DNA from 2 places in the Streptomyces sp. NPDC014623 genome. Region 1 is predicted to be linked to the other one. Evidence: riboswitches for the same ligand, from Rfam matches in the RefSeq annotation. Region 1 holds a riboswitch; the other holds the start of a gene.
The links. Region 1 has a riboswitch for cyclic di-AMP ahead of ACF1FZ_RS13265 (transglycosylase family protein). Riboswitches for the same ligand answer to the same signal wherever they lie in the genome.
Positions count from the first base shown of each region.

Region 1 (5,441 bases):
TCCACGCGCACTGGCTGCGGACGAAGGCGATCGAGAAGCAGCGCGCATCGGTCACCGACGGGGTGCCGCTCGGTCAGCCCGGCCTGGCGCTGGCGGCCAAGCTCGGCAGCAGGGTCCGTACCGCGGGCCTCGACGTCGCACTCCCCGAGGGCGACGGGGTCGGCTACCGGCTGCTCGCCCTCGCCGTACGGGCCGAGGAGGACGGCACCGACCCGGAGGCCGCCCTGCGGGCCGCCGCCCGCGCCTACCGGGACGCGATCCGGGCCGCGGAGGGGCCCGGTGCCGCTCCGGATAGCGTCGAGGAGTGAACGACAGCCCCGAGACGGCCTCCGCGCCCGACGCAGCACCAGAACTCTTCACCTGGGAGTTCGCCACCGACCCGTACCCCGCCTACGCCTGGCTCCGCGAGCACAGCCCCGTGCACCGCACGGCGCTGCCCAGCGGTGTCGAGGCCTGGCTGGTGACCCGGTACGCCGATGCCAGGCAGGCCCTCGCCGACACCCGGCTCTCCAAGAACCCGGCCCACCACGCGGGGCCCGCGAACGCCAAGGGCAAGACCGGCATCCCCGGGGAGCGCAAGGCGGAGTTGATGATGCACCTGCTGAACATCGACCCACCGGACCACACCCGGCTGCGCCGGCTCGTGTCCAAGGCGTTCACGCCGCGCAGGGTCGCGGAGTTCGCACCGCGCGTGCAGGAGCTGACGGACCGCCTCATCGACACCTTCGTCGAGGAGGGGAAGGCGGACCTCATCCACGACTTCGCCTTCCCCCTTCCCATCTACGCGATCTGTGACCTGCTCGGTGTGCCGCGCGAGGACCAGGACGACTTCCGTGACTGGGCGGGCATGATGATCCGGCACGGTGGGGGGCCGCGCGGCGGGGTGGCCAGATCGGTCAAGAAGATGCGTGGCTATCTCGCCGAGCTCATCCACCGGAAGAGGGAGAGTCCCGGTGACGACCTGATCTCCGGGCTGATCCGGGCGAGCGACCACGGCGAACACCTCAGCGAGAACGAGGCTGCGGCCATGGCCTTCATCCTCCTGTTCGCCGGTTTCGAGACGACCGTGAACCTCATCGGCAACGGCACCTACGCCCTGCTGCGCAATCCCTCCCAGCGTGAACGTCTGGAGCGCTCGCTGGCGGCGGGGGAGACGGAACTGCTCGCCACGGGCATCGAGGAACTGCTGCGCTACGACGGACCGGTGGAGCTCGCCACATGGCGCTACGCCACCGAGCCCGTGACGCTGGGAGGTCAGGAGATCGCGGCGGGGGACCCCGTTCTCGTGGTGCTGGCCGCCGCCGACCGGGACCCGGAGCGGTTCCAGGACGCGGACACCCTGGATCTCGCGCGGAGTGACAATCAGCACCTGGGATACGGGCACGGCATCCACTACTGCCTGGGGGCGCCGCTGGCCCGGCTGGAGGGGCAGGTGGCACTGGCGACGCTGCTGAGGCGCCTCCCCGACCTGCGGCTCGCTGCGGAACCCGCCGATTTGCGATGGCGTGGCGGGCTCATCATGCGTGGACTGCGCACGCTTCCCGTGGACTTCGCTCCCGGGCATCCGGCCGGAAAGAATGACAGCCTGTCAACTCCGTGACTTTCACGTGATCTCCGCTGCATCGACTTGTGACACACGTTCGAGTAGGGCTAGGTTCACCGTTCGACTCACCCGTCACAAGTCAGTCACACGGAAGGCAAACCCATGGGCTCCGCGACCGGCAGACACCGTCGCCCTCGTCAGGCACCCGCCATCGTCGTCGCCGCAGGCGTCACGGGATCGGCCATCGCCATCCCGCTGCTCGGTGCGGGGGGTGCGCAAGCCGCGGAGGCGTCGACCTGGGACCGGGTCGCCGAATGCGAGAGCGGCGGCATGTGGAGCGCCGACCTCGGCAACGGCTACTACGGCGGCCTGCAGTTCTCGCAGGACGACTGGGCGGCCTACGGCGGCACGGCGTACGCCGCCCGCGCCGACCTCGCGAGCCGTTCGCAGCAGATAGCGGTCGCGGAGAAGGTGCTGGACGCCGAGGGCCCGCAGGCCTGGGCCAGTTGCGCCGTGATCTCCGGGCTTGCCCCGGACGGGACGCTGCCGGGCGTCGACCCGGGCGGGGAGCCGTCCGCCGAGCCCTCGGAGGCCGCGACCCCGTCCGGGACCCCCTCGGCCGAAGCCCCGGAGCCGGCGGACGGCCTCGAGGCCCCGGCCGGTTCCGGCGCGAAGGACGACGCGCGCGGGAACGTGTCCGACGGCACCACGGAGAAGGGTGACGAGACAGGCGCTTCGCCGTCCGCCACTCCGTCCCCCGGAACCTCCGGAACCCCCGAGACGTCCGGTGCGTCCGGTGCGGAGAAGGGGGACGGGGCGAAGGGCGGAAAGCACCGCGGCACGCCGGCCCCCGAGGCGAGCGCCGGACCGGAACTGGAGGACGGACGTGAATCCGGCCGTCACGCCTCGCGCGGTGACTCCGGGGCGCGTCAGGGTGCGGAGGAGGCGTACACCGTCCGCGAGGGTGACAGTCTCTGGGCGATCGCCGACGCGCAGGAGCTCCCCGGCGGCTGGACCGCGCTCTACGAGACCAACAAGGACGAGCTGGGCTCCGACCCGGACCTGATCCTTCCCGGCCAGAACCTGGAGCTCGGCATCGGTGCGGTCGTGCAGGACACCCTGGCGGAGACCACCGCCAACTGATCGAAAGCGGGAAAACGCCCCGAAAGCACGGGTAGTTCAGAGGCCTATGTCCACTTATGCGTAAGTGAGACATGGGTCTCTTTGCTTCAGTCGGCGCATCCCGCGTGCCCGGTCCGTCCATATCTGCTCCGACCTGCGAGAACGACCCGGCGCGCTTGATCGTTACGCGCTGATTGGCCGTTATGTCCGCCTTTGAATGTAGGGGTTGGGTGTGATTACGGTCGGAGCCGCTCGCACCGCGGGCACCTTCGACCGTCACGCCGAATCCTGCCGTCGGCCGAAGGGAACCGACGCGTAAAGCGCCGTAGGCAGGAGCGGGGGACCCAGGTAAGTGCCGGACCCGGCCGTCGGAAGACGGGCGAAGGTACGGCTTGGGGTGAAGTCTTCCGTGCATGCGGGAGGCCGGGCAGCTCACAGTCCGAACCCGACAGCTCACCTCGTAGGCGTCGGTGAGGAGAACCATGCTGCTTTCCAGCAAGGGCAAGCACCGCCGCCCGTCCAAGGCCGTCCGTATCGCGACCCTGGCCGGTGTCACCGGTGCTGCCGTCGCCGTGCCGCTCATGGGTGCGACCGGCGCCTCCGCCGCCTCCGTGGACACCTGGGACGCCGTCGCCCAGTGCGAGTCCGGCGGCAACTGGTCCATCAACACCGGCAACGGTTACTACGGCGGTCTGCAGTTCTCGCAGTCCAGCTGGGCGGCGGCCGGCGGCACGCAGTACGCCGCCCGCGCCGACCTGGCCAGCAAGGGTCAGCAGATAGCCGCCGCGGAGAAGCTCCTCGACCTGCAGGGCCCGGGTGCCTGGGCCTGTGCGGGCGCCGGCGGCCTGACGGACGACGGTGTGGACCCGGGTGTCGACACCGGCTCGGAGAAGAACGGCGACACGGCCCCGCAGGCCGCGCCGGAGCGCAAGGCCGAGCAGCCCACCACGCGCAGCGAGAAGCGCACGGCTCCCGAGGAGACCGTCACCACCCCGACCGGCGGCAAGGTCGAGAAGGGCGACGGCGAGTACGAGGTGAAGGCCGGCGACACCCTCAGCAAGATCGCTGACGCGAAGAAGGTCAAGGGCGGCTGGGAGAAGCTGTTCGAGCTGAACGACGACATCGTCGACCGGGCCGACCTGATCTTCCCGGGTCAGCAGCTCCACCTGAAGTAGCCGGAGACGGACCGGGGCCCTCCTCCGCCCCGGAGGCCCGGCCCGGCGCGCCGGCCCCCCGCGCGCCGGGCCGTGGCGTGTCCGGTACTCCCCGGCGGAGTGCCGGACGCGGGCTCGCCGGGGAGGGCGAGCGTTCGGTTCTTGTAGTTACTTGCCAGTAGAATTCTGGAGCTTTGCCCGTAATGCAGGTTCTTGGGTGCTTTTTCGTCCCAGGGGGCGGGCGGACGGCCGACGGAGCGGGCCGAGCCGGTTAGGCTCGTGGCGCAAGGCCACAGTGACCCTGCACAACCAGTGTCAGATCCCAGAAGGAGATGCCTCGTGCCGTCCATCGACGTCGTCGTAGCCAGGGAAATCCTCGACTCCCGGGGTAACCCCACGGTCGAGGTCGAGGTTGGCCTCGACGACGGCAGCACGGGACGTGCTGCCGTTCCGTCCGGCGCCTCCACCGGTGCGTTCGAGGCCATCGAGCTTCGCGACGGTGACCCCAACCGCTACCACGGCAAGGGCGTCGAGAAGGCCGTTCTCGCCGTGATCGAGCAGATCGGCCCGGAGCTCGTCGGCTACGACGCCACCGAGCAGCGCCTCATCGACCAGGCGATGTTCGACCTGGACGCGACCGAGAACAAGGGCTCCCTCGGCGCCAACGCCATCCTCGGCGTCTCGCTGGCCGTGGCGCACGCGGCGTCCGAGGCCTCCGACCTCCCCCTGTTCCGCTACCTCGGCGGCCCGAACGCGCACCTGCTGCCCGTTCCGATGATGAACATCCTGAACGGCGGCTCGCACGCCGACTCCAACGTGGACATCCAGGAGTTCATGATCGCGCCGATCGGCGCCGAGTCCTTCTCCGAGGCCCTTCGCTGGGGCGCGGAGATCTACCACACCCTGAAGAAGGTCCTGAAGACCAAGGGCCTGTCCACCGGTCTCGGTGACGAGGGCGGCTTCGCCCCCAACCTCGAGTCCAACCGCGCCGCCCTCGACCTCATCATCGAGGCCGTCAAGGAGGCCGGTTACGTCCCGGGCCGCGACATCGCGCTCGCCCTCGACGTCGCCGCGTCCGAGTTCTACAAGGACGGCGTCTACGAGTTCGAGGGCAAGTCCCGCTCGGCAGCCGAGATGACCGAGTACTACGAGGAGCTCGTCTCCGCGTACCCGCTGGTCTCCATCGAGGACCCGCTGTACGAGGACGACTGGGCGGGCTGGAAGGTCATCACCGACAAGCTCGGCTCCAGGGTGCAGATCGTCGGTGACGACCTGTTCGTCACCAACCCCGAGCGCCTCGCCCGCGGCATCGAGGAGGGCTCGGCCAACGCCCTGCTCGTCAAGGTCAACCAGATCGGTTCGCTGACCGAGACCCTGGACGCCGTCGAGCTGGCCCAGCGCAACGGCTTCAAGTGCATGATGTCCCACCGTTCCGGTGAGACCGAGGACGTCACGATCGCCGACCTCGCCGTCGCCGTGAACTGCGGTCAGATCAAGACCGGCGCCCCGGCCCGCTCGGACCGCGTCGCCAAGTACAACCAGCTGCTGCGCATCGAGGAGATCCTCGACGACGCAGCGGTCTACGCCGGACGTTCGGCGTTCCCGCGGTTCCGCTTCGAGGG
Region 1 is NZ_JBIBZU010000006.1:239,526-244,966, forward strand. Features, by position in the region: gene ACF1FZ_RS13250 (nucleoside triphosphate pyrophosphohydrolase) at 1-308, shown strand, start outside; gene ACF1FZ_RS13255 (cytochrome P450) at 305-1,600, shown strand; gene ACF1FZ_RS13260 (transglycosylase family protein) at 1,706-2,686, shown strand; cyclic di-AMP (ydaO/yuaA leader) riboswitch at 2,977-3,147, shown strand; gene ACF1FZ_RS13265 (transglycosylase family protein) at 3,148-3,840, shown strand; gene eno (phosphopyruvate hydratase) at 4,159-5,441, shown strand, end outside.

Region 2 (5,441 bases), on a different contig from region 1:
CGGCCACCGCGTCCCTGCCCATCGGGAGGGAGGTGGCGCGGCGGGCCCTGCTGCGGGCTCGCGCGACGGGGTGGAAGCCTCCCGCCGTAGAATCGGGTCATTGTGTCTGAGCCTGTGAACCCCACCCCGAAGACGTCCGCCGCCGACCCCGCCGAGGACACGGACGCGGCAGCGCGGCGCGCCGCCTCCTTCGAGCGTCAGCGCAGGCTGCGCCAGGAGCCCCGCTTCCCCGGCGGCCCGGCCGCCGACCCGGCGGGCTCGCACCACGAGCGGCGGATCCGCAGTTTCCAGCCGCGCCGCAGCCGGGTGACCTCCGGCCAGGAGGACGCCCTCCAGCGTCTGTGGCCCAAGTGGGGCCTGGACATCGACGGCCTCACCACCCTCGACCTCCCCGCACTGTTCGACGGTCTCCCGGTGGTCCTGGAGATCGGTTTCGGGATGGGCGAGGCGACGGCTCAGATGGCGGCCGACGACCCGGGCACCGGGATCCTGGCCGTCGATGTGCACACCCCCGGGCAGGGCAATCTGCTGGGTCTCGCGGACCGGGCGGGCCTGTCCAACGTCCGTGTCGCCAACGGGGACGCGATCATCCTGCTCCGCGAGATGCTGGCGCCGGCCGCCCTGGACGGGCTCCGGGTGTACTTCCCCGACCCGTGGCCCAAGAAGCGGCACCACAAGCGCCGGCTGATCCAGCCGGACTTCCTCGACCTGGTGGCACAGCGGCTGAAGCCCGGCGCGCTCGTCCACTGCGCGACGGACTGGGAGCCGTACGCCGAGCAGATGCTGGAAGTCCTCACGGCGCACCCCCTGTACGAGAACACCCAGGCGGACGGCGGTTACGCCCCCCGGCCCGCGTTCCGTCCGCTGACCCGCTTCGAGGGTCAGGGGCTGGACAAGGGCCACGTCGTGCACGACGTGCTGTTCACCCGCCGCTGATCAGCCATCCTCCGGTGCCCCGCCCCTGCGGCGTGGCCAGGTGTCAGTCGTCCTCGTTAGGGTCATCGGGTGTCCCAGGGGTCCGTGCAGCACCAGCAGCCGGCCGTCCCGGTTCTCGAGGAGCAGCAGCTCGACGAGTTCCTGGGCGCCGTCCCGGAGCGAGGCCAGTGGCGTTACCGGCCCCGTCGCGTCGGCATGGTCTGGCGCAGCAAGGCGTTCCGTGCCGGCGCGGTGATCACGGTGCTCGCGCTCTGCGGCCTGGTGATCCTGGCCCTGGTACGCGAGCAGACCGGCACGGAGGGCTTCCTGGTCGGGCTGGGGCTGGCCGTGCTGCCCGTGCCGCTGCTGATGGCGGCGTTCCGCTGGCTCGACCGGGTCGAGCCGGGCCCGTGGCGGAATCTGCTGTTCGCGTTCTCCTGGGGCGCGTGTGCCGCCGCGCTCGTGGCGATCATCGCCAACACCTTCGCCACCCGCTGGATAGCCACAGCCACCGCGGACCCGTCGAGCGCCGACACCCTCGGGGCCACGGTCGTCGCCCCGGTCGTCGAGGAGATCGCGAAGGCCGTCGCTGTCCTGCTGATCTTCCTCTTCCGCAGACGGCAGTTCGGCGGGATCGTCGACGGCATCGTGGTCGCCGGGTTCACCGCGACCGGCTTCGCCTTCACAGAGAACATCCTCTATCTGGGCAATGCCTTCGGCGAGGACCAGGAGCTGGGGACCACGGGGCTCGCCTCCGTGACGGCGGGGACCTTCTTCGTCCGCGTGGTGATGTCACCCTTCGCCCACCCCTTGTTCACGGTGCTCTCCGGCATCGGCTTCGGTATCGCCGCGCTCGGCGGCACGCGTCACCGGGTGCGCCGGATCGTCCTGCCCCTGCTCGGACTCGCCCTCGCCATGGGTATGCACGCCCTGTGGAACGGCTCTTCGGCCTTCGGGCCGTACGGCTTCTACCTGGTGTACGGCGTGTTCATGATGCCGTCCTTCGGCCTGGTGACCTGGCTGGCGATCTGGTCGCGCCAGAGGGAGCTGCGCATGCTCTCCACCGAGCTGCCGGTGTACGCGGCGGCGGGCTGGCTGGCCCCCGCCGAGCCGCTCGCGCTGGCCTCGATGCGGGCACGGGGCCTGGCCCGCGACATGGCCAGGCACTGGAACAGCCACCAGGACCGCGCCCACGGCAGGGCCGCTGCGCGCACCGTCGCGGAGTACGAGTCCTTCGCGACCTCTCTGGCCGTGCTGCGCCGCAGAGCGCGCCATGACGGCGCGGGCCCGGACTTCGCCCTGCGCGAGCAGGAGTTGCTGCACCACCTCTGGCACCGCCGGAACATCGCGGCGCCGGCCCTGACGTACGCGGCCCACGCGACGGGCCGGCTGCGCGCCCACCGGCCGCCGGTACCGCCCCCGTTCCCCCGGCGTTTCCCCCAAGGCGGCCCGCCCCCGCAGCAGCTCCCCGCACCGCACCGGCATTACGGGGGCTACAACCCGTACAGGGAGGACGGCGGGCACCGCACTCCGCCCGGTTAGAACACCAGGCGGGCACCGCTCAGCTCCGCCACTCGCCGGGCGCCGGGCCGCAGACCGCCCGCCACCCCGCCGATCGGTCCACGGCTCAGGAAATCCGCAGCTCCCGGACAGACCGGTGGCCCTGACGCCGGGAGGACGGGCGTCAGGGCCACCGAAGTGTCTGGTGCGCTGGGGTGTCCGGTGTGCCGGGAGACCCCGGCGCAAGGGCCTCTCGTCCCGGAACAGGCCGGGCACGTGGGTCCCGGACTCACTCGGACCGCCCGGCGCATGGTGGGCTGCCCTGTGCACACCGGATACACGCACCGGTTACGCACACCGGACAGGACCGGTCAGATCGTCAGGCCCTTACCGCGCAGCCAGCTCATCGGGTCGATGCCCGTGCCGTTCGCGGTGTGGATCTCCAGGTGCAGGTGCGCACCGGTCACATTGCCGGTCGCGCCCACGCGGCCGATGGTCTGGCCGGTGGTGACCCTCTGACCGGCGGTCACGTCCATCGAGGACTGGTGGCAGTACCAGACCTCGGTGCCGTCGTCGAGCTCCAGGACCGTGCGGTAGCCGTAGGCGCCGGAGTAACCGGCCGACTTCACCGTGCCGCTGTGCACGGCCTTGACCGGCGTACCGGTCGGGGCCGCGAAGTCCAGCCCGGTGTGGTGGCCCGAGGACCACATCGATCCGGCCTGGCCGTAGGTCGAGCTGATGTAGTAGGAGGAGGTCGGGACGGCGTAGCTGGCGGCGAGCTTGGCGAGCCGCTCGGCCTCCGCCTTCTTCTTCGCCGCTTCCTCCGCCGCCTTCTTCTTCGCCGCGGCCTCGGCCTCGGCCTTGCTCTGCTGCTTCGCCGCCTGGGCCGCGGCGGCCTCGACCGCCGCCTTCTCCTCCGCGGCCCTGGCCTCGGCCTCGGCCCCCGCCTGCTGCTGCTCGGCCTGCTGGAGGATGCGGGCGCGCAGCGCCTCACCGGCGTCGGTGGTGCCCTGCTCGGCCTCGGCCGCGGTGATGCCCGCGGTGGTGAGCGGGGAGGAGACGGCCGCCGTCTCGTGGTCCGGGCCGGAGTCGCCGGACATGAACGCGCCGACACCGGGAAGGGACTTGGCGTCGGGGAGATTGTCCGCGATGGAATCGGGAAGAGAAATGGAGACCGGCGGCTTGCTCTGCGCGGTGGCCATGCCACCCGCACCGACGGCCGCGATGACACCGACGCCGAGGACGGTGGAGCTACGAGCGAGACCGCGCTGCTTGGCTACGCGGTGCCTGCCGCGAACGGGACGGATGGACTCCTCGGTGGGGTTCCATTCCTCCCATGTCCTGTCCTCATCACCGAAACTGCCGGTCCTGAAGGATGACGGTGCCTCGGGGGCAGGCTGGTTGGACGCCACGTGGGCGCACTCCTTTCCTTCCTTCTCGCCTACCGGGTTAGCTGACGGGTTCGGAGCAGGAAGGTCTCCTACGGACCCCTTCGTCTCTCGCGAGACACAGGTGTCCGATTCACCCCATGTAGGTGGTTCCCCGGTTCCCTTGCGGAATTCGGCGCTGCGCACGGTGTCGCCTCTTGCGACGACAGGTACAACCGCGCTGCGTTATCGAACGTTAATAGACACCGGGGCCCGATTCCAAGCTGTTCCCGCAGATCGACCACGATCCCGGCCTGGACTTTCACGTCTCAAACGGGCGCAAACGGGCGACTTGAGCATCCCGCATCCGGCCACCAGTTTCTGACGCTGTGTCAAATGTTATGCGAGCGGCTTCTTTCGACTACCGACGGTCGCGACCGGTCATTCACTGTCCCGCCGCACGATCTTCACCGTCGTGCGCCGCTCCTGCTGCCCCCGCGCGGGGCGGCCGACCGCGAGGAGCGCCAGGTCGTCCGTCGACCGGCCACCGGTGTGCAGCCGTACGTCATCGGTGAGCGCGGACAGCAGTTCGTCGGGCCCCGGGAAGAGCCGGCCCCGCAGCCGGGCCGCCGGGTCGTAGAAGGCACCCTTCGCGTCCCGCGCCTCGGAGAGCCCGTCGGTGAAGGCCAGGAACATCGCCCCGGCCGGCAGCGTCCACTCGTCCGACCGGTCCGGCCACACGTCCAGCCCCATCCCGAGCGGCAGCGCGGGCACGGTCGGCGCCAGTACCTCCAGCGCCCCGTCCGCGTGCAGCACGAGCGGCTCGGGATGACCTCGGTTGACGACCCGCAGCGTGTCCGAACCGGCCGGGATCTCCGCGAGTACGGCGGTGACGAACCCCTCCATGGAGTCCAGCCCGCCCCGCCGCGAACCCTCGCGGGCCAGTGCCCGCTCCAGGCGCTGCACCACGCCCTCCAGCGACAGCTCCTGCTCGGCGGCCTCCCGGAACGCCCCGATCACGACGGCCACCGCCGCCACGGCGTCCAGTCCCTTGCCCCGTACGTCCCCGACGACCAGACGCACCCCGAACGGCGTGTCCGCGACGGCGAACAGGTCACCGCCCACGAACTCGTCCGCCTGGGCCGCCTCGTACCGCGCCGCGACCAGCAGCCCGCCGATCCGGTCCTCGGGCGTCGGGAGCACGGCACGCATCGCGGTCTCCGCGATCACCCTGGCCGAGGCCAGCTGCTCGTTCCCGCGGCGTACGACACGGTTGATGGCGAGGGAGAGCGCGGCGACGGTGATCAGGGTGAGCAGATCGGTGACCGGCACGACCTCGGCGAGCATGCCGTCCGAGACCCGGATGGCGAACACGACGATGACCGCCGCCACTCCGACACGGACGGTGCCGGCCAGTGAGAAGAACGGGGCGGCGATCAGCGGGGCGGCGGCGAAAAGAGGAACGGCTGTGACCTCGTCCGGTGTCCCGAGGTCGAAGGCCACCCCGGCACAGATCATCAGAGCGGGCAGCACGCGCACGAACCGCTGGGAACGGACGTTCCCGGCGGCGCCCCCTGACCGTCCGTCCCGCTTCCCCACCTGTGTACTCCTGCCCGGTCCACCACGGCTGCGGACGGTACCGTGCCCCACCCGGGCCGG
Region 2 is NZ_JBIBZU010000009.1:270,692-276,132, reverse strand. Features, by position in the region: gene lhgO (L-2-hydroxyglutarate oxidase) at 1-110, shown strand, start outside; gene trmB (tRNA (guanosine(46)-N7)-methyltransferase TrmB) at 103-936, shown strand; gene ACF1FZ_RS17475 (PrsW family intramembrane metalloprotease) at 1,006-2,457, shown strand; gene ACF1FZ_RS17470 (M23 family metallopeptidase) at 2,787-3,827, opposite strand; cyclic di-AMP (ydaO/yuaA leader) riboswitch at 3,839-3,991, opposite strand; gene ACF1FZ_RS17465 (PP2C family protein-serine/threonine phosphatase) at 4,224-5,381, opposite strand.
Region 2: another riboswitch for cyclic di-AMP. It lies ahead of ACF1FZ_RS17470 (M23 family metallopeptidase); the one in region 1 lies ahead of ACF1FZ_RS13265 (transglycosylase family protein).